4 regions of the Psychromonas sp. CNPT3 genome follow, and region 3 is predicted to be linked to each of the others. Evidence: predicted binding sites of a transcription regulator. Region 3 holds the regulator's gene; each other region holds the start of a gene.

Region 1 (5,810 bases), 610 kb from region 3:
AACGTTTGAAAGGAATTGGGCGTCTTGAGCCTGAAATCGCACGTAACTTTAGTGTTGTTGGTCCGATGGTGCGTGGTAGTGGTTTTGCTCGTGATGTACGTCGTACACATGGTGATAGTGTCGAAGCTTATGCTGATATGCCGATGGAAATTCAAACGTTAAATACCTGTGACGTTGAAGCGCGTCTTTTAGTGCGTATAAAAGAGCTATTAGATAGTTTCAATATGATCGAGTATGGCTTAGGAAATCTACCCGAAGGTCCTTTATTGACAGAAGGTTTTACCTATAAGCCGTTCCAATTTGCATTGGGCTTTACAGAAGCGCCTCGTGGTGAAAATGTACACTGGAGTATGACCGGTGATAACCAAAAATTATTCCGCTGGCGTTGTCGTGCTGCGACCTATGCAAACTGGCCGACACTGCGTTATATGCTACGTGGTAATACGGTATCGGATGCACCTTTAATCATTGGTAGTTTGGATCCCTGTTATTCATGTACAGACAGGGTAACGATTATTGATAAGAAAAAAGGAACAAGCAAAACAATACCGTATAAAGAAATCGAACGTTACAGTATTGAACGTAAAAACTCGCCATTGAAGTAGGCTGTCACTAAGAATTAAGGCAAATCCATGTTTAAGTTATTTAAAACCATAGCAAAAGCAGGTACTCATAGCACCATCCAGTATCCTTTTGCACCGCTTGAAGTGTGCGACGATTTTCGTGGCAAGCCAGAGCATGATCCTGAGCAATGCATTGCGTGTGCTGCATGTACTCAAGCGTGCCCTGCGAATGCATTAATTATGGAAACCGATACGGAAAATAATTTGCGCCGTTGGGAAATTTCATTTGCGCGCTGTATTTACTGTGGTCGCTGTGAAGAGGTGTGCCCAACAAATGCCATCACTTTATCGCAAGAGTTTGAATTGGCCGTTACAAACAAAGCCGATTTGTATGAAGAAGCTAACTTTACGCTAGCTCATTGCGCTGAATGTGGTGAGGCATATGCTCCCACTAAAGCGGTATCTTACGTCCATGACTTACTCTTACAGTCCGGTCTAGATAGCGATGATCCACGCTTAAGTAAACTATTAAACACCTGCCCAAGCTGTTGTCGTAGCGCGAATATGCTCGATAGCAAGAATCTTTCTCATGGGCAATATTTTCATGATGCATTAGCTAAGGATAGTTTAGAAAACGCAGTATCTGCGCATAAAACATCTCAAGATGAATGCAGTAATCAAGGCGAGTAGGGTAAAAACATGAAAGGAATTAAGTCATTAGTTGGCAATGATCATACAGAAACGATCCCTGTTGTAGAAGATGCTAACGTACGAAAATTAAAAAAGACGTTACTCAAAGAGATCAAACGCTCCGCCTATGTTTACCGTGTTGACTGTGGTGGTTGTAATGGCTGTGAAATCGAAATTTTTGCAGCAACAACACCTGTTTTTGATACAGAGCGTTTTGGTATTAAAATTGTCGCATCACCGCGTCATGCAGATATTTTATTATTTACAGGCGCAGTGACGCGTGCCATGCGTATGCCCGCTTTACGTGCATATGAAGCGGCGCCCGATCCAAAAATTGTTATCTCTTATGGCGCCTGTGGCTGTGATGGTGGTATTTTTCACGACCTTTATTGCGTTTGGGGGGGCACTGATAAAATAGTGCCTGTTGATGTTTATATTCCAGGTTGTCCACCTACGCCAGCTGCCACCATTTACGGATTTGCAATGGCATTAGGTTTGCTAGATCAAAAATTAAAGTCGCGTAGTCACAGTGAATCTGAAAATGAAAAAGCAACGCTGCAACATTTAGGTATTCCTCTGGCGTTGAAAACAATTATTGAACGCGAAGCGCGCCTTCTTTCTGGATACCGTCAAGGGGGAATTTTAGCCGATGAGTTTATGACCTTGCTCGCTAAGAGCACCGCCGAGACGATTGATGCTAATTTAAAAGACTTTTTGTCAGAAAGAAACGATCCACGTATTAGTGAGATCATTAAAATATTACATCATGAAGCGCTCGCGTTTATGCGAGGTTAATATGATTAATGTAACGACAGATATAGTGCAAAAACCGGCTTTGACACCTGAAGATGAACAAGTTTCGATGCCTGATAAGCAAGTTATGAGCAGCGAAATATATAAAGAGGCAACGCAAAAACGCGATACGGGTAAAGTGCTTTTTTATGCATTAAAACGTAAATTTGTTGATGAACGATTTGATGTGCCTGAAGAAGCTAAACAAGTGTTGTATTACACGTTAGCAATTGGGCATCATCTGGGAATTGTGGATTGTTTAGAAGTAGCTTTTGAAGCGACGACGACAGAGTATAAAAAATGGGTAAATTTGCTTGATCCAAGCACGGAAGCACATCGAAAGATGATCCGTTATTTTACCTTTGGTGAGATCACCATTTATCCCGATCATATACACATGCTAGCGTGTGCTTTTTCTGCACTTGATAAAGCTAAAATGAGTACGAAAGAGCAGACGATGACGGACGCATTTATTAAAGTACTGACTGCGATTTATCATGAACAAACCATGTATATGATGATAAGAGATAGATAATATGCGAAATCAACTTGGAAAAGTGCAAGGTAAAAAAGACGCAAAGGGTACTCAATTGAGCACGCTATCTTTTGATGCGGGTTTCTCCCATGATGCGGATTTTTTAGCTCTGCAGGCACAAAATACAGTGTCGGCTAATTTATCTATTGTCGATTTATCCATGGCTGATATGGCAATGGCAGGGATCACCAGTGGGATAACCCCCTCTTGCGCGAGCGCCGCAATGCAGGATCTTGCGTTGTTTGATAAGCCTTGCGAAAAAGTAATACTAACCGTCGGTAATAGTATGATGGGTGATGATGGTGCGGGCCCTTGTTTAGCACAAAAGATGATGACGTTACCAATAGAAGGCTGGGTTGTTATTGATGGAGGCACTATCCCGGAGGATAACATTCATATTTTACGTCGTTTACAGCCAAAAATGTTGGTGCTCGTGGATGCTGCAGAGATGTCTGAAAAAGCGGGCACTGTGCGTATTATTGATCCTGATACGATTGCGGATATGTTCATCATGTCGACGCATTCTCTACCTTTAAATTTCTTACTTGATGAGCTTAAACTGTTTATTCCAAGAGTTGAATTTATTGGCGTTCAGCCGGCGATTGTTGCTTTTTCTTTTCCGATGACTGAAATGGTAAAAAGTGCGGTGGAAGAGATCTATCAAGCATTGCAAAAAGTGAACGAGGTAGATGCGTTATTACCGAGCGCTTGGTCTGAGTAGCAAGTGTTTATTTTTCAAGACAATGAACATGCTGATACGAATTGAAATGTCAGCCTTTCATTCCCTCGCTATCGCGAGAAGATCGTATATTCCTTGTCTTTTTTACTGTCGACACTAATGACGAAATCAAATTAACGACTGTCGATATTTAATATTTAATATTACCGACTTTAATGAGCAATCTAAATTTAACTTTAAATTCAGTCGGTTATATATATTTCTTGATATGGTTTCATTGGCACGGTTTATGCAAAAATGATTTGCTATTAATGATAGCAAATCAGCAGAAATATTCTGAGGTCATTCAGTCTATTTTTGTTAAATAAGAATCTCTGAGTTAAGAAAAGGTTAAATCATGAATAAATTTGTTTATGCGGATCCTAATCTGTGTATTGGCTGTACAACTTGTACTATCGCCTGTGTTATTTCACATCAACAGGGATCAGGTTATACGCTAACAGAGAAAAACTTTGTGCCACGTTTAACGGTGGTTAAAACGCTAGATGTTTCGACACCTATATTATGCCGTCAATGTGACGATGCTCCTTGTGCTAAAGCCTGTCCTAATAACGCGATTATTTCTGAAGACAATCATATTAAAGTTATTCAAGAGCTTTGTATTGGCTGTAAGAGTTGTGTGGTCGCGTGTCCTTATGGGGCAATGACGGTGGTGACAGCTACGATTTCCACAGGCGCAGAATCGTCGTTGTTCAAAGAAGAAAAACAAACATCTCTAGCGCTCAAGTGTGACTTATGTGCACATAGTGATGACGGTCCTGCTTGTATTCAAGTTTGCCCAACCAACGCGTTACGTTTAGTAACGTCTGAAGATTTAGATGAAATGAATAAGAAAAAACAATTGGCGGCAGCATGCGCAGCCGGTTAAGTGATTTCTTTTTAATACTATTAGTTCATGACGCTATGTGTCATTGAAGTAAAAATAAAGCGATAAAAGTGAGATTTTTAAATGGAAAAAACACTAACAGTATGCCCATATTGCGGGACAGGATGTAAATTAAATTTACTGACTGAAAACGGTAAAGTGGTAGGTGCTGAGGCGGCCAATGGTCGTAATAATGAAGGTGAATTGTGCCTCAAAGGATATTATGGTTGGGATTTTCTCAATGATACAAACCTTTTAGTTCCACGTCTTAAAAGCCCGATGATCCGTCGAGAAAAAAGCGGGAAATTGGAAAAAGTTTCTTGGGATGAAGCCATTGAATTTGCCAGTTCTCGTCTATTATCAATCAAAGAAAACTTTGGTCCTGATGCGATCATGACCACCGGTTGTGCACGCGGACCTGGTAACGAAGCAAACTTTGTGATGCAAAAGTTTGCGAGAGCGGTTATTGGTACCAATAACGTGGATCACTGCGCTAGGGTGTGACACGCTCCATCAGTCTCCGGTCTGGAGACAACTGTAGGTAACGGTGCAATGAGCAACGCCATTATTGAAATACAACATGCAAAATGCTTACTTATTTTTGGCTATAACGCGGGTGATTCACATCCTATTGTGGCAAAACATATTCTTAAGGCCAAAGCCAATGGTGCAAAAATCATTGTCTGTGATCCTCGTAAGATTGAAAGTGCACGCGTAGCTGATCAATGGCTACAACTGAAGAATGGATCTAACATGGCCCTTGTTAATGCATTGGCTAATACAATTTTTGCTGAAAATTTACAGGATCAAGTATATATCGATAAATATACCGATGGTTTGCAAGAATATAAAAAGATCATCAGTGAATATACACCTGAAAAAGTGGCCTCTATTACCGGTCTTGAACCTGAAGATATTCGCCGCGTTGCGCGTACATATGCAAGTGCTTCTGAATCTATGATCCTTTGGGGAATGGGAGTAACACAATACGGACAAGCGGTTGATGTGGTAAAAGGGCTTGCAAGTCTTGCACTTATCACCGGTAACTTCGGTCGTCGAGGCGTAGGTTGTGGTCCTGTTCGCGGACAAAACAATGTACAAGGTACCTGTGATATGGGTATGTTACCTAATATCTACCCGGGCTACCAAAAAGTAACGGATGAGGCTGTTCGTGAAAAATTTGAGAGTAAATGGGGCGTCCCGTTATCAGCGGAAGAAGGCGATAAAATAACCAACATGAACCATTTAGTTCATGACGGCAAAATGAAGGCTTACTATATCTTTGGTGAAGATCCCGCTCAAACCGAAGCAGATTTAGCTGCCTTTCGTGAAATGATGGGTAAACTTGATCTTGTTATTGTTCAAGATATTTTCATGACGCAAACGGCTGCTATGGCAGATGTCATTTTCCCAGCGACGAGTTGGGGCGAGCATGAGGGCGTTTATAGTTGTGCTGATCGTGGTTTCCAACGTTTTAATAAAGCGATAAATCCACCTGCTGGAACAAAAATTGACTGGGAAATTTTCTCGTTAATGGCAACGGCAATGGGTTATCCAATGTCGTATGAAAACACCAATGAAATTTGGGATGAAATTCGTAGTTTATGTCCTGATTTTGCGGGTGCA
Region 2 (5,810 bases), 1.0 Mb from region 3:
TTATGACTTTTTGCTATCTCACGAAGCGATTTAGCTTCAACTAAAATGTTTTTAGCTTTGGCAACAATGTCTAATCCTGCTTGCGTGAAAATCACCTTACGTGATGAGCGCTCCATTAATTGCACATTGAGCTCTTCTTCTAGTTTACGGATCTGACCACTTAGAGTGGGCTGACTAACAAAACATTTTTCAGCTGCTTTGCGAAAGTGTTTGAGTTCTTCGAGTGCAATCAAATACTCTAAATCTCTAAAGTTCATAATGAAAACCTTCTGTTATAGATAAATACGCGACTGATATTTTATAGTGAGAAAAACCATTATCGCCAACTCTGTGTTAAATGACAATGGAGAAGTCTTAAGTTTTCAAAATATCAATAGGTCTTATCTATTGCAATGGGGGTGTGTTTACTGCTTTTGAGTAAAAGGAAGGGGTTTTTCCCGCCGTCGATGGCGTAAGCTAAGCGGTTGCTCGGTTGCGATATTTTCCCAAATATTAAGAATAGGACTATCAAGATTAAAATGGCATTTTTGGGTTGGCGCGCAATTAACGTTAGCAGGTGTAAAGTATTGCTATGGTTAAGATTGGGCAAGTCATTAAATTAAGGCGGATTAAATAAAATTTATATCCGCCTCTCTCCGTTACCAATAAGAGTGCTAATTTTCGATGAACTTTCATCACGACTCTCTTTAAATATCGATTTTAATCAATATGACATCTGCTTTATGACTTGCTGTGATGCTTTAGGTTAAAGCGAATATAAAACGCTATCGTTTGGGGAAACTAATATTATTATTTTGTAGATATGGTTAACGAGCTATCAACGTTTAACTCATTTACTTTGTCAAAAAAGGAGACGATAACCCCAACAATAACGACGGAAATACATCCAATGACGCCATAAAAGAAGAAGTTAAGATGCGTATATTCTTTGACAAACAGCACGCTAATAACACTGACTATCACACCTAGCATTGCGCTTTTAGCTGTTGCTTTGCGGAAGAAGATACCGAGCATAAATAATCCTGTCATGGGGCCTCCTAATAAACCTAATAGGCTGTTAAAGGTATTCCATATTTCACTTTCGTTCGCTAAAACTAAATAAGATGATGCCGTAATACTTAGGAGTCCCGCACCCACAGTGACATATCGACCTATTTGTAATTGTTGTACTGATGAGGCCTGTTTATTAATTTTACAATATACATCGGAGGTAAAACAGGCTGAAATACTATTTAGGCTACTCGAAATACTCGATTGTGAGGCTGCAAAAATAGCAGCGATAATGAGCCCTGCAATACCTGCTGGCATTTGTGAAATAATATAAAAAGGCAGAATACCACCCGTATTAAAATTATCCGGTAAGAGGTCAGGTTGTTGCGAATAATAAGCAAATAAAGCTGAGCCTACGGCAAAGAAAAAGACAGGTACAACAGCCACTAATTTGGCATTCATCACTAATGATTTTTTCGTTTCTTCTAGATTTTTTGTCACAATATAGCGTTGTACGACATCTTGACTGGCCGTAAATTGTTGCAAGGAAGCAAAAAAGAAACCAATCATGACAACGGGCACGGTTGAATCTGTCCAACTCCAAGAAAATTTATCCATGGGGAAAAATTTATCGGCATCTGCCGACATATTAAAAACTTCTACTACACCGCCATCAACATTAAAGCAGATCATGACAAAGACTAACACGCCCGCAAACGACAACATGATCCCTTGTATTACGTCTGTCCAAATAACCCCTTCAATACCCCCTAAAAATGTATAAATGATACACAATATACTGATCACAAACACAATGGTAAGCGGGTTGATCTCAATAAACGGAATTAAGGCAAGCGCGGTTAAATAGGTAATGATAGCAATGCGCCCAATATGAAAAATCATAAAGGAAAAACTAGCAAATAAACGCATTTTCACATCAAAACGCAACTCTAAATATTCATAAACCGACGTTAAATTTAATTTTCGAAAAAAGGGAATATAAAACCAAAATACAAAGGGTAAGACCGCGATAGCAACATATTGCCCGGCTAAAAAAGTCCAATCACCCGTATATGCTTTAGCGGGGATAGACATAAATGTAATGGAGCTTAATGTCGTTGCAAAAACACTGATCCCCGCAGCCCAACCAGGTATTCGCCCTCCGGCTTTGAAATAATCATCTGCTGATTTTTGTCGACGCGAAAAATAAACTCCGATACCTAATATTACCGTTAAGTACAAAAAGACAACAATATAATTTAATGTTCCAAAAGCTTGTATATGCATAATAAGATAACCTTTATTTGTAATAACAAATCTAAAAAACAAGCATAAAACATCCTTTTCTTACTCTTGTGCCCATAAACAAACACCAATTAATGGCTATTATAATTTCACATTGAAAGGTAGCAAACACCACCATAGAGACTCGCCTGTGCCATAGCAGAAACAATCGCTATTACTTTGTATGTAGCTAAACTCCAAAAGTAAACTGTATTTTAAATATTCGCTTCATGTTGTATTTTTTGGAGTGAAACTTCAATTGATTAATATTTCAAATGCGAACTAGATCATTATAAGAGTCACAGAAAAGTGAAAAACAGCCATTGCAGAAATGCGGCTCTGTGCTCAGTTGACGGCGTAAAGCAAGTTGTTGTCAGGAATATATATTTTCGGATCGAAATATTTATTTTGAGCATTTAACTTTAAATCGTGGTTTATCAAATAGTTCCCTTTGGTTAGGTGGAAATGTGCTCTGTATGATTGATGTGTTGGCTGTTAAATACCTCATCATATTGCTGAACAAAACCATCAGATTAGAAAGGTAAGAGGCATTAATGTTTAAGATGTAAGTCTTGGTTTGGTATGTTGTCGACGCTAGCCGGTGTGACGAATGTCAATGATCAAACTCGGACAGGTGATCTCGCTTAAGCTATGACGCTGGTGCACCGTTTTATGCGTTAGCTACATCATTGTATGTCAGGAAAAGTATCTTCTGATGTTAGTGCCACATAATTCGAATTTTCGACCGAGCAAGGAAAGAATGATCTCTGTGATTTGTTTTTAATGTCCGTTTTTTTATTAAGGGGTTATAGGTTTCTGTTTTACATCTCTTTTTATGTTTAAGTTGGTATGTAAGTTGGCATGTAAGTTGCTTAAGTAAAAGGGTCTTACAAATTTTTGGCAGGAGCCCGAACATGATAGCATTCATCGAACGTATTAAAGAGCAACAAAGCATCGCCACTACAATGGCTTGGATCTGTATCGTCTGTGCAACCTTGTTAACTTTGCCGACGTCTGTCTTTCAAAAAAGCAATGTTGATAATGCCTCATTTTTGACAACCCCTTATGTGTGGGTATTAGCTTTATTGACAGGCTCTTATCTATTAACAATATGTCTTCGTGGTTTTTTTGGCACTTTTAAGCGACGCGTTGAAGAGCGTCAACTGAGCGATCGTCGTAATAAGATGATCCGCCAATTAGATTTTGAAGAAAAAGCCGTTTTACGTGAATTTATTATCCAACGCAAAAATGTATTAGCACTGCCAATGAGTGAGCCGGCTATCAGTAATTTAATGGAATCAGGTGTATTGGTGCCGTCTTTTGAGACGCAAGAAATCAAAGGTAACTCACGCATCATTAAGTTGTCTATTGCCATCGACGCACGTCAGTTATTAACCCTTAGAGTGTTAGGCTTACCGGTTGGAAAATTGACAGAAGAAGAAGCAACGCTATTAAAGGCGGCCCGCCCTGAATACGCGCGCAGTAATTATATCTCTCTATAATATTTTTATTAAGATGCAAAAGGTACTGCCTTCCTTTGCATCTTAAATGCGAACGGGTATTTACTTTCTCTTTTCACTTTTTTCTCTTTTAAAGCCTCTTTTAATAAAATACGTCCCGTCATGTCACTATTTTGCAGGTTAAGCCTATTTCAGTCTGCTCTCAATGCCTGCTATAATCCTTCCTTATTTATTTTATCTTATTTTGAGAACCCTTATGTCTCCAGAACGTTTTGCTCGCATTACTAATATGCTAAACCATCGCCAGCCTGAATTGACGGTATTATTAGAAGATGTGCATAAATCTCACAATTTGGCGGCGATTGTGCGCACGGCAGATGCGGTTGGCGTTAATGACGTACATGCAACGCGCGAAACGAAAACGACTAAAGTATGTGGCGTGACGGCAACAGGCAGTCAAAACTGGGTTAAAATACATACTCATGAAAATATTGAAGATGCAATTGCGGCGTTGCGCGCCCAAGGCATGCAAATCATTGCGACTAATCTCTCGGACACAGCGATTGATTTTAGAGAGGTAGATTATACTAAGCCCACGGCTATTTTGATGGGCCAAGAAAAAACAGGTATTAGTGCGCAGGCATTAGCGCTTGCAGATCAAGATGTGATCATACCAATGCTGGGTATGTGTCAGTCTTTAAATGTTTCGGTGGCTTCTGCGCTTATATTATATGAAGCGCAACGTCAGCGTGAAAATGCGGGTATGTACGGTGAGTGTCGTCTTAGTGATGCTGAGAAACATCGCATTTTATTCGAGGGTGGGCATCCCATTTTTACGAAATTATGTAAACAAAAAAAGATCCCTTATCCTGCACTAGATAGTGAAGGGCAAATAGATGCACCTGATTTATGGTGGCAAGAGATCCGTCAAACTAAAAAATAAAATAGTTGTCGTTGCTTTAGGTCGTCATTGTACTTAAAGCAGCGCCTATCACTACTGGAGTGTGTATTGCAAAAGATTCAGCCCTATTTGCTTGCGGATATTATCCGAGAAATTGAGCAAGATCTCCCCACGTTAGACGTGCAATCAGAACCAAAAGTGGAAAGTAATTTTTCAACGTTACTGTGCCAACGTAGTTTACGTTTAGATAAAGCATTAAACATATCCCCTCTATTACATAATTTCAAAAGATTAACTCAAAAGTGTTTTTGTTTGTTTGGCCTATTGTTTTTCTGTTTAGGTGCGAGTGCCGTGCAACAGTTTTTCTTTAGTGCACAGGGCATGCAAGTTAACTTTTTTTGGGCTTTTTCTCTTTTTTTCTTACCTAATCTGATCATGTTTTTTGTCTGGTTATTTTTATTTTTCCGTCCCCTGTCCTTACAATCCCCCTTTTTAGGGCGACTTAGTTTGTTTTTTATTAATCGATTCGAAAAATATAGACAAGGTAGTGCACCTCGTCATGTACATTTTTGGTGTGTTTTTAAGGCTTACTTTGGTTATGCTTTTAGTGGGAAAATAGGCCGTTACCAATTATCGTGTTTAACGCATCTGTTGTGGTTTAGTTATTTTAGTGGGGCAATATTGATGCTGCTATTAATGCTGGCTACCCATCAAGTTGATTTTATTTGGCAAAGTAGTTTATTGTCGGCAGCGCATTTACAAACCTTTACCCAAAGTCTGGCTACCATCCCGCATTTATTAGGGATCCCAGTGCCCAGTGCAGAGCAGATAGCGAGCAGTCATCTCGGTATACAAAGCGCCTTAAATGAGGGTGATTTACGTTTTGTATGGTCAATGCTATTGATCAGTAGTTTCGCGCTTTATGGGGCTTTGCCTCGTTTATGTTTATTGCTATTGATGCATTATTTATTAGGCCGACAGCATAAACACTATGCTATTGATGAAAGTCTTTTTTATTATGTGCAATTACGCCAAAAATTATTACCTAACAGCATTAATTTAGGGGTGGTCGATGCCGATAAGGAAGGCTCAATTACTGCCTCCATCCCCGATCCAACTGCGCACTCGGTTGTTTTACCCTCTGATTTTTTTGCGCTTGCCATAGAGCTTTCAGA
Region 3 (5,810 bases):
CTTAAGTTATTGCGTATTGTAGAGATTTGTTTGCTGATAGCTACTGCTTTATCGTTATTTTAAACATTTATGTTCAATTTGTACCGGGTAATGATTTTTAAAGCGCTTCGCCAGTTGCTCCGCGACATAAACGGAGCGATGCTTTCCACCAGTACACCCAATTGCAATGGTGACATAATGACGATTATTATTTTCTAAATGTCCAAGCCATGATTGGAATAAATTATCGATTTGATTAATCGTTTGCTTTACGACGGGAAAGGCATCTAAATACTCTTCGATGCAAGGATCAAGTCCGGTATATTGTCGTAAGTCTTCTTGCCAGTGTGGGTTAGGCAAAAAACGCACATCAAACATGTAATCAGCATCTTCGGGATGCATATATTTAAAACCAAAGGATTGAATGACTAAAAGAAGTTTACTTTTACTGCTACCTTGTAAATAAATTTTTAAACGCTCATTGAGATCATGAATAGATAGGGTCGTAGTATCAATAACGAGAGAGGCTTTCTCTTTGATAGGTTGTAACAGTAAGTGCTCTAATTCTAATGCTTGTGATAAGGACATTTTTTGCTTAGAAAGAGGATGTAATCGTCTGGTTTCGCTATAGCGCCGAATAAGCTCTGTACTGTCAGCATCAATGTAAATGATGTCGCTTTCGACTTTGTCTTGCAAGCGTTGCAATAAATCAGCTATCTGCGAGGATTCACCGGGAAGATTACGTACGTCTAAGCTAATCGCCACTTTATTGTGCTTAGCATCGACATTTTCTAATAATTGTTCAAGTAAGGCAAAAGGGATCCCATCAATACAGTTATAACCCAGATCTTCAAGCACATGTAGTGCGATAGTTTTACCCGATCCAGAGCGGCCACTGATGATGATTAACTTCATAGTTAAGATCCCTTAATTGATTTTTAATTACATTGTAAGCATTCAAACAATATTTTATCGTCGGTCGCACTTCTTAATTGGCGTAAGAGTGTTTTATCTAATAATTTTTCACTGATGGTTGCAAGCGCGCTTAAATACTCTTGGCAACGATCTTCGGGCACAAAGATAGCAAATAAAATATCCACACTTTTACCATCTGATGCATCATAATCAATACCCTTTTGGCATTGTAAAAAAACACCTGTTGCGGGTAAGTCGCTGGAAATTTTAATATGTGGGATCGCAACACCAGAGCCAACCGCTGTTGAGCCGATTTTTTCTCGGGCAATGAGTTCATTAAAGAGAACTTGATGATCAAGGTTCAATGTTTTAGCCGCACTAATACTTATTTTTTCTAAAGCCGATTTTTTGCTGTTGCAATTTACTTGGCTAAAGACTGAATCTTCAGTTATTAAGGTAGATATTTTCATAGGGATCACTTTTTTTCTGTTCAATAGATGCAACAGAGATAATCATCTTTATTTTAAACAAGCTGATGTATAAATATTAAGCGTTTAAATAACGCAATAATAACAATAACATTAACATGAACGATGCGCTCCTAGCTATTTTTTTGCTAAGCGCTTTTTCTTTTTATTGAAAAGGCGCGAGTTTAGCAGGTTGTAAGTGCATTGCCATGTGTAAATCACTATTTTTTAATTTTTATCATACTTATAACTCATTATAGTGCATTAAATTAACTGTTTTCTTTGATTTGACGGGGGGATGCCTAAGGATTCTCGATATTTTGCAACGGTACGTCGAGCCACTTTAATACCTTGATCATCAAGTAATTTTGTCATTTTGTTATCACTTAATGGTTTGTTATTAGGTTCGCTTGCGACTAATTTTTTAATTAAAGCGCGAATAGCGGTGGACGAGCACTCTCCGCCACTTTCTGTCGCCACATGACTTGAGAAGAAAAATTTTAATTCATAAATACCACGTGGCGTATGCATAAATTTTTGGGTGGTGACGCGAGAGATTGTTGATTCGTGCATTTCGACTTCAAAGGCGACATCATTGAGTACCATCGGCTTCATCGCTTCATCACCGAGTTCAAAAAAATCTTGTTGCTGCTCTACAATGCATTTTGAAACCTTTAATAAGGTATCATTACGACTTTCTAAACTTTTGATAAACCACTTTGCTTCTTGTAAATGGCCTTTAATAAATGCGTTGTCAGCTTTACTGATCTTGCCTTTACAAAGGTCTGCATAATGTTGGTTTATAGATAAATTTGGATCACAGTCTTGATTTAAAGAGACGCACCATTGATCCGCTATTTTTTTTACATACACATCTGGCACAATATATTGCGCCTGACTGCTCTCTATTTTATTACCTGGGCGAGGCTCAAGGCTTTGTATTAAACGCATAATATGGGCTAATTGTGCTTCTTTTAATTTAGTCTTTCGTGCCAACGTTCGATAATCACGGCTTGCTAAAAGTTGCATATGTTGATCAAGGATCATTAACGCTTCTTGGCGCCAAGGCGTATCTTCACTTAGATTTCGTAATTGAATTTGTAAGCACTCTTTTGTGCCTCGAGAGGCAACGCCAACCGGGTCAAAATGTTGTATACGCTTAAGGACGGCTAATATTTCATCGAGCTCTAAATCATCTACATCTTTTTGCAAGCTTTCTAAAATGGATTCACAGCTACTGGTTAAATAGCCTGATTCATCGATAGAATCGATGATATTGGCTGCAATTAATAAATCGGTATCAGAAAAGGGAGTTAATTGCATTTGCCAAACAAGATGATCTTGTAAAGTGGTACAGGATTCGCCTTGATAAACACGATCTTCGCCATCAAAGGAGCTTCGTCCGGATGAGATGGTGGTGGTCGGAGGCGGAGTATAGGCCTCATCCCAGTTATTTTCGACCGGAAGATCATCAGAAAACTCTAGTTTAGAGATCGCCTCAGCAGTATCTATTTGACTACTATCTTGTTCTTTTTTTATGTCTTCAAGGCCACTATCATCCTCTTGCTCAAGAAGAGGATTTTCATCGAGCGCATTTTGGATCTCTTGTTGTAAGTCTAAGGTAGAAAGTTGTAATAATTTGATTGCTTGTTGTAATTGAGGGGTCATTGCAAGTTGCTGACCCATTTTCAATTGTAAACCTTGTTTTATCAAAATACTTTCTTCCTTACTAGTAGAGTTAATGACGATAACTATAGCTTAAATGCATCGCCTAAATAGACTTCTTTAACTTTGGCATTAGATAGGATCTCCTCCTGAGTTCCTATCGCGATTATTTCTCCATGGCTAACGATATATGAGTGCTGACATACATCTAATGTTTCGCGTACATTGTGATCCGTGATTAAAACGCCTAAGCCTCGATCGCGTAGTTGTTCAATAATTTTTTTAATATCGAGTACTGAAATAGGATCAACACCGGCAAAAGGTTCATCTAATAAAATAAACTTTGGATCGGTTGCGAGTGCTCTGGCTATTTCTACGCGTCGCCTTTCACCCCCAGAGAGGCTCATGCCTTTGTTATCTTTAATATGATTAATATTAAAGTCATTAAGTAACGCATTCAATTTTTCAGTGCGCTGGGCAGACGTTAGGTTTTTACGCGTTTGTAATATACCCATAATGTTTTCAGTTACGGTTAGACGTCTGAAAATAGAGGCTTCTTGAGGTAAATAACCAATCCCTTTTTGCGCTCTAATGTGCATGGGTTGATGTGAGATATCTTCATCATCAATGCATATTTTACCTTCATCTTGTTTAACCAGGCCTACCACCATGTAAAATGAGGTGGTTTTTCCTGCGCCATTTGGGCCTAATAAACCGACAATTTCACCCGTTTTAACGGTTAAATTAACGCCATTTACGACGGTGCGTCCTTTGTAACTTTTTACGAGTCCCGTTGCGATCAATTCAGCCATTTTTATTTTTCTTTTGTTGAGTTAGGTTTATTGTTGTTTTTTTCAAACTGAGCCGGTAAAAAAACCGTTTTAACCCGTTTTTCATTATTTTTATCACTCATCACAATCAACTCTTCGGTGTTTAAATAATAAATAATTTTAGCGCCGTTAATGCGACTGTCTAATTGCTTAACTTGTGCATTGCCTGTTAGCGTGATTTTAGATTTAGCGACATCATAATGAATGCTATTTGCTTGCGCATTAAAAGGCCGACCATCTTCTTGTGTTTGATAAAAAGTAGCGACGTTACCTTTTGCTAACATTTGCTCATGATTAGGCTGTGCAGTACGGGTGACAATGAGTTTATCTGCTTTTATGATAATACTACCTTGGGTGAGTAAAACATCATCAACAAAGGTAATACTATTATTTTTCATTTTGGCATGCTGACTAATAGAGCTAACATGAATAGGTTTTACATAATCTGATTCTAGCGCCCAAGCACTAAGTGAAAAGAGTAGGGCACTGCTGATCAAACCAATTTTAATTTTTTTCATTAAAATACACCGCTTTTATATTGTTTTTTACTATCATTTCGTTACTCAGTAGTGAAGCCCACATTCCGACACCTTGTTGATGCATTTGCGGACCATCCCAAGTAATAAACAGATTTGAACTGATTTCTTTTTTATCCAGCAGTAAAGTGAGCTCTTCAGTGGCTATATTTTGTATGAGTTGATCTAAACTTAGGTTTTCAACGCGCACATCATGAGTCAATTTTAATGTGTTTTCATCTTCTAATAAACCATCTTTACTACTTATCTGCCAAGTACTTATTTGATTATTATCTTTATTTCTAACATACACAATAACACGTGGATTAATAAATACGGTGTTATTTTTCTCGCTAAAAGTTGTGGCTTTATCGGCAAACATTTTGTGGCTAATATCACCTAGCGTGTCAAAATGTGTACTGCTTAAATTATAGGCAGTGTAATTTGGATTGTGTACTTTTGATATTTTATAGAGTGGCTCTGCTTTAAAATAAGACCAAAAAAGAAAAGCGATGAGCAGGGCAGCAAAAGGGATAATATGGCGTTTTTTCATTTATTTATTCACTTTTACCGGTGGTTATCTGTAATTTATGATGGCACTGTAAAAAAAGGTCGCAAATTTCACGGACAGCGCCAAAGCCACCGCGCGTTTTTGTGACTAGGTCCGCACCTTGTATCACTAACGGATGAGCATCGTTAACGGCCACTCCCAGCCCGCATGCTTGAATAACGGGTAAATCGACGACGTCATCACCGATATAAGCGACTTCTGATGCATTTAAGTTCAGCTTAGTAAGTAAAGATTGATAAACACTTAATTTATCTTCTTTACCTTGAAAAATAAGAGAGACACCTAAAGCTTGCATTCGATTGGCGACAATATTTGATTGTCTGCCGGTAATAATAGCAATCTCGATCCCTTGCTGCATAATCGCTTTCATACCGAAACCATCTTTTGTATGAAAGGCTTTCAATTCTTCGCCTTGGTTACCTAAATAGATACGGCCATCTGAAAACACACCATCAACATCACAGATAAGGAGTTTTATTTTTTTGGCGCGTTGATAATTGACCGCGCTGATGTTTCCGTAAGGTGTTTCGATCATTGTATTTCTCGTTAGCTAAGGTATTAAAAGACATTGTTACGGTTATCAGTAAAAAAATAAAGACTTAAGTGCTGATAATGTCTTATTTTAGCTAACATCGATAAGTAGAGTGTAAAAAAATATTTTTTATCAAAGTAAACGAAGGTTTATAGATTTAAAGTTTGTATAAAAAAGCGTGCCTTATTACACTGTCATTAGTTTTGTTCACTACGTAGATATATTTAATGAAAAAAGACATTCATTTACAGATAAAGAAAATGCACTTTAGTCGTTCTGGACGGGTGTTGTTTGATCAATTAGATTTCGAATTCGAACGTGGGAAAATAACGGCTA
Region 4 (5,810 bases), 160 kb from region 3:
TGGACGAAAGTGATTTGTTAGAGCTTGGGATCACTCGATCACTGAGCGAACAAGTTAAACATTTGGCTAAATTAACACAATTAGCAGGCCTTGATGGTGTGGTTTGCTCTGCCCATGAAGCCGCGCAATTGAAGGTTTTATGTGGCGCGAAGTTTAAACTAATTACGCCTGGCATTAGGCCTCAGGGCTGTGACGCTGGAGATCAAAGACGCATTAAAACACCTCGAGAGGCGATGGATTTAGGCTCTGATTATTTGGTTATTGGCAGACCAATAACGCAGGCGACTAATCCGATGCAAGTGTTAACTGAAATTAATGCTTCTTTACTGTAGAATGCGCTTGAAAAAATAGGTTTAACTGGAATTTTAATGAAAAAGTTTGATATACAGAAATATAAAATAGAATTTATGGAAAAATTCCCTTTCGATTTTAGTACATGGATGTCGCCGACTATTCGTGATTACTATTCTCTTTGTATTAAAAGAGCGCATTCGAATCGTGAGCAATTTCGTTTGTGGGTGAAAGAATATAGTATCTTAAAAGATGGAAAAACGATTAATGTAGCGCAAAAGCCGGTCAACCTTTCACCCGAAGCGCGTGAATTGTTTTTAACCTTGCGAGCTCAAATTGGTGAAGAGGTGCATGTGGGCGACTGGTTGGCGATTGAGCAAACGCGTATTGATCAATTTGCACACGTGACAGAAGACAAGCAATGGCTACATACGGATGTACAAAGAGCAAAAAAAGAATCGCCTTTTAAGACGACGATTGCGCATGGTTTTTTAACACTTTCGTTATTGCCTTACCTAACGGACAGTGTAGATCCTGAAAAATCGCCTTATCCGGGGGCGAAGATGACAATCAATTATGGTTTAAACCAAGTACGTTTTCCGTATCCGATAAAAACAGGGAGCGTGGTGCGAGCACACAGTCGTTTAATTAAAGTAACCCCTATAAAGCGCGGTTTAGAAATAGAGAAAGAGATCTCTGTTGAAATAAAAAACACGCGTAGGCCCGCCTGTGTAGCGGTTTCTGTCGTTCGGGTCTACTTCTAAGTTTATATACCTATCCCCCAAAAGCTTTAAGGATGAAACCTTAAAGCTTTTTTTTTAATTAATTTCCTAAAGTTATTTTGTAGGCAGTCGATATAGTATTTAAGTCTGAATATCGACTGTTTTGAAAATGAAGCGACACGGCAAGTAAAATAAATTTTAAAAAAAGTTTAAAGTTATTTTTTAAGCGGTCGATACAAGATATATACACAATTACACTGCTTTATATTTATAAGTAAAGTCAGAAAATAACCTAGGAGTAGATTATGGCTCAAGTAGTAAACACCAATGTGATGTCATTGAATTCACAACGTCAGTTGAATAAATCACAAGCGTTAGGTAACCAAGCAATGGAACGCCTATCTTCTGGCTTACGTATCAATAGTGCAAAAGATGATGCTGCGGGTCTTGCAATCTCTACGGGAATGCAATCACAAATTAAAGGTATCAACCAAGCCGTACGTAATGCAAATGATGGTGTTTCAATGTCACAAACTGCAGAAGGGTCTATGGATGAAATGACCAATATTTTGCAACGTATGCGTGAGCTATCTGTACAGTCTGCCAATGATACTAACTCATCATCAAACAGACAATCCATTCAAAAAGAAGTGGATCAGTTGCATTCAGAATTAGATCGTATCGCTGAAACAACAGAGTTTAATGGAGCAAAACTACTTAATGGTACAGCGGGTAGTACTACGCTACAAATCGGTGCTAATGAAGGTCAAACATTAACTTTTTCTATCGATTCTGTAAGTACTAATGCATTGGGCCTAAATGGCGATTTGAACAAAGCCGACCTTAATGGTGGCCGTGTAGTAAGCGCAATTGCTGAATCAACGATTGATATCAATGGCGTGACTATCGGTACTGCAACGGATATTACCGGTAATACAGCCCAGGCTAATGCCAATGTAATTAATGATAAAACATCAGAAACAGGTGTTATGGCAACAACGTATAATGTTGTTCAAGGTGCATCGACCGAAGCAGGTAAAGCGGTATCTGGTATCACTACGGGATTAGAAATTAAAATTGGTGACGATGCAACGGTTACACTGGGCGCAACATCGTCTATGTCTAACTTAGTAGAAACAATTAACCGTGATGTGGGTGGCGTAACAGCTTCTTTAGATGATAACGGTGGCTTACTATTAACCAATGATACAGGCAAAGATATTACTATCGGTGGTACAGTGGATAACTCTGGTTTAACTGCCGCTACAAGTACTGGTTTTATTGCACTTAAAAGTATTGATGGCTCTGCGATTAGTATTAATGATAAAGGGGATCCGAGTGCGGGTGTTGAAACACTTAAAACAGGTTTCTTAGTATCAAATGGTGCGGGTACATTAACAACTGACTCTACTGTTGCATTAGATACTGCGACCGTGTTAAAAGAAGATAAAATTCAAATTAATGGCATTGATTTGGTATCGACTGGCGGTACTGCCGGTGAGTTACTCGGCGCTGTGAATGCACTGACAGAACTTACGGGAGTTACTGCAACTGAAGTTACAGGTGGTGGATTTGTACTAAGCTCTAAAGATGGTAGCGCAATTGAAGTGACATCTAAAGCGGATGGTCAAGCAGCACAAGCAACTGCACTAGCAAAAATTGGTATGGGTAATGAAATGGGTGGTAAAGTTATCCGCTCTTTAGGCACCAACGTATCTACAATGGCGGGTGCATCAAGTGCAATTACTTCGATTGATAAAGCACTGGGACAAATCAGTGGATCACGTGCGGGCTTAGGTGCATTACAAAACCGTTTGGGCTCTACCATTTCGAATTTAGAAAATGTATCACAAAACTTGTCAGCATCTAACTCTCGAATTCAAGATGCAGATTTTGCTCTTGAAACTTCTAAAATGAGTAAAGCGCAAATTCTACAACAAGCGGGTACTTCGATGTTAGCACAAGCAAATGCATCAGCAAAAAGTGTACTTTCTTTACTTGGTTAAAGATGAGGGTGCTACCTTTATATAGTGTTAATATAGCTCCCTAGCAATAGGGGGCTTTTTCGCTATTTATAACAATGGATTATTGTGGAGGTTATATGTCAGATTTTACTATTTCATCATCACCTATAAATAGACAGGCGAATGAAACCTCGAAGGAACGAGACGTCGAAAAGATCGATACTAAGGATCAGATCAAGGAAGATAAAGCCCTCGATAGTATGAGTGCTAAAAGTGATCCTAAAGATTTGAAACTGGGTATTGATAACATTGAAGAGACCGTTGCTGAGATTAATGATTTTATGAGTAGCATGCAAAGTCACCTTTCTTTTCATATTGATAAAGAGCTTGAACAAGTCATTATATCGGTGATTGATGGTGAAACGGATGAGGTTATTCGTCAAATTCCATCAGAAGATTTAGTGATCTTATTAAAAAAGATGGACGGTGTTAAAGGAATGTTGTTTGATACCAAAGTATAGCTAAAGAGTAACTTAGCTAAATATTAATTATATGTGGTGATGTTGGTTCATTTCTTGCTTAGATAGTGATATTCGTGCATTAATGAGTCATATCAATTAAGGAGTTTCATATGTCATCAGTAACTTCAACAGGGCTTGGCTCTGGACTTGATATTAATGCAATTGTTGGTGCAATTGTTGGGGCGGAAAAAGATCCTGCTTTATCTAAAATCACCAAAGAAGATGCCAAAGCCACCGCTATAATTTCTGCTTATGGATTACTTAACGGTGATCTTGATGATTTTAAATCGTCTTATAAAGACCTCGCCTATAGCTCTACATTTTCAGCCGCCAGTGCTTCAAGTAGTGATACTTCCATTCTTGATACAAAACTCGGTGTGGGTGCTCAAACGGGTACATGGCAGTTTGAAATCAAACAAAAAGCACAAGCACAAACACTCGTTTCTGGCGCTAATAGTAGTTTTTCGAGTGTTAAAGATCCTATTGGTGAGGGTGTTATTTCGTTGCGTTTTGGGGCTTATAATGAGGATGGCAGTGATTTTTCTGTTAATGCGGATAGGCCTATCGAAAAAATCACGATTGATGGTAAAAATAACTCATTAGAAGGCTTACGTAATACCATTAATAATGGTGATTATAGTGTTAATGCTTCGATTATTAATGATGGTAATAATTACCGGTTAGTCTTAACCAGTAAAACAACAGGTAAAGAGAATGCATTAGAAATAACGGTGGCAGATGCCAACGGAGACGCTCTTCCTAGCTCGAATGCTTTAAATAACTTTACGTATACTGCAACTCAGAAAAATTTAGAGCAAACATCTTTGGCACAAGACGCCATCATTGTGATGAATGGCATTCAAATTACTCGTGATAGTAATGAGATCACCAGTGTCATTGAAGGTGTGACTTTAAATATTAATGGTGAAACTGCGCCGGGTAAAAAAGTAACACTTAAAATTGATGCTGATAATAGTAAAGTGAAAGAGCAGATAGAAGCTTTTGTTGAAAACTATAATGCCACGTTTGCTAAAATGAATGAATTAACCTCTTATAAAGGCGCTAAAGCCGATAATAACGGTGTGTTAAACGGTGATTCAACGATCCGTAATATAAAAAGTATGATGCGTGGCGTGTTAAATACACAGGTTAAACATATTCAAGGTAGCATCCATAGTTTTGCTGACCTAGGTATTTTAACGAAACGTGATGGTACGTTAGAATTAAACTCTTCAAAGTTTGAAGATGCATTAAAGAATGACATGCAAGGTATTGCTGACTTTTTTACGGCAACAGGTGTTGCGAGTGATACTTTAGTTTCATTTGATAAAAATAGTAGTTTAACTAAGCCTGGGACTTATGATGTTGAAATTCTCAAGCTAGCGACACAAGCAACACTTAAGGATGGGCTTGTATCTAGCCTGACTCCATCCGTTAATTCAGGTAATGATACGTTTAAAATGCGTATTGATGGCTATCTTTCTGAAGATATTGTACTGAGTCAAAAAACCTATGCATCCATTGATGATTTAGCAACAGAAATGCAGTTGAAAATAAATTCAGATCCTAATTTCATAAAAAACGGGATCAGTATTAGTGTGCTCAATGACGCGGGTAAACTTTCTTTTACATCCAATAAATATGGATCGGGATCAAGCTTGGCTTTTAATGAAGTGGGTGCTGATTTTTATGCTGATTTTGGTGTTGGTGTTGTATCAGCGGGGATTACGGGTAGTAATGTACACGGTAAAATAGACGGTCACTTAGGTTATGGAGATGGTCAATTTTTACTATCAGAAAAAGGCGATTCTACAGGCATCAAGTTATTAATAGAAGGGGGTGCTTTAGGTCCTCGTGGCGATGTGACTTATGCCGAAGGTATGACTAAATTGATGAATAATTTATTATCGGGTATTATTGATAGTAATATATCGGGCTCTAGTGGTGACACGAGTACAAGTAGTGGCATTATCGATGGTAAAGTAGATTCTTTATATAAGAAAATAGCGTTACTTGATACTAGAAAAGAAAGTTTAATATACCGAATGGATAAACTAGAAGCACGTTTATATAAAAACTTTAATGCGATGGATTCGGCCGTTTCTATGATGGGTAATACCATGACCAATTTAAAAAACTCTTTAAAAGCGTTACCGGGTTATACACGAGATTAACATCACGATCCTCTTATTTTCTACATTAAATAATTTAAAATATTTAATGTGGAAAATCGTTTTTTAACACGAATATTCATTACCGCCTTCTTTTTATCGTGCTCAATCCCTTATTTTATATCCATTACCAATCAAAGT

What was found. The regulator sigma-54, encoded in region 3, starts transcription at its own class of promoters, with help from an activator protein. The targets are predictions, from matches to a motif close to GTTGGCACGNNNNTNGNNT.
Region 1: the regulator sigma-54 is predicted to act here: its motif matches at 3,536-3,554, upstream of PCNPT3_RS12745 (4Fe-4S dicluster domain-containing protein).
Region 2: the regulator sigma-54 is predicted to act here: its motif matches at 3,130-3,148, upstream of PCNPT3_RS01260 (superinfection exclusion B family protein).
Region 4: the regulator sigma-54 is predicted to act here: its motif matches at 3,540-3,558, upstream of fliD (flagellar filament capping protein FliD).

What each region holds. Positions count from the first base shown of each region.
Region 1 covers NC_020802.1:2,896,314-2,902,123, reverse strand. Annotated here, with positions in the region: gene PCNPT3_RS12770 (hydrogenase large subunit) at 1-605, shown strand, start outside; gene PCNPT3_RS12765 (formate hydrogenlyase complex iron-sulfur subunit) at 633-1,253, shown strand; gene PCNPT3_RS12760 (NADH-quinone oxidoreductase subunit B family protein) at 1,263-2,048, shown strand; gene PCNPT3_RS12755 (formate hydrogenlyase maturation HycH family protein) at 2,050-2,580, shown strand; gene hycI (hydrogenase maturation peptidase HycI) at 2,582-3,301, shown strand; gene PCNPT3_RS12745 (4Fe-4S dicluster domain-containing protein) at 3,657-4,187, shown strand; gene fdhF (formate dehydrogenase subunit alpha) at 4,269-5,810, shown strand, end outside.
Region 2 covers NC_020802.1:262,026-267,835, forward strand. Annotated here, with positions in the region: gene oxyR (DNA-binding transcriptional regulator OxyR) at 1-257, opposite strand, end outside; gene PCNPT3_RS01255 (sodium:solute symporter) at 790-2,277, opposite strand; gene PCNPT3_RS01260 (superinfection exclusion B family protein) at 3,189-3,776, shown strand; gene trmH (tRNA (guanosine(18)-2'-O)-methyltransferase TrmH) at 3,991-4,677, shown strand; gene PCNPT3_RS01270 (DUF2868 domain-containing protein) at 4,744-5,810, shown strand, end outside.
Region 3 covers NC_020802.1:2,288,882-2,294,691, reverse strand. Annotated here, with positions in the region: gene rapZ (RNase adapter RapZ) at 55-894, opposite strand; gene PCNPT3_RS10130 (PTS sugar transporter subunit IIA) at 918-1,364, opposite strand; gene PCNPT3_RS10125 (RNA polymerase factor sigma-54) at 1,626-3,071, opposite strand; gene lptB (LPS export ABC transporter ATP-binding protein) at 3,113-3,838, opposite strand; gene lptA (lipopolysaccharide transport periplasmic protein LptA) at 3,841-4,374, opposite strand; gene lptC (LPS export ABC transporter periplasmic protein LptC) at 4,361-4,924, opposite strand; gene kdsC (3-deoxy-manno-octulosonate-8-phosphatase KdsC) at 4,929-5,477, opposite strand; gene PCNPT3_RS10100 (ATP-binding cassette domain-containing protein) at 5,702-5,810, shown strand, end outside.
Region 4 covers NC_020802.1:2,447,361-2,453,170, reverse strand. Annotated here, with positions in the region: gene pyrF (orotidine-5'-phosphate decarboxylase) at 1-332, shown strand, start outside; gene PCNPT3_RS10745 (MaoC family dehydratase) at 369-1,055, shown strand; gene PCNPT3_RS10740 (flagellin N-terminal helical domain-containing protein) at 1,319-3,019, shown strand; gene PCNPT3_RS13580 (flagellar protein FlaG) at 3,115-3,498, shown strand; gene fliD (flagellar filament capping protein FliD) at 3,609-5,672, shown strand.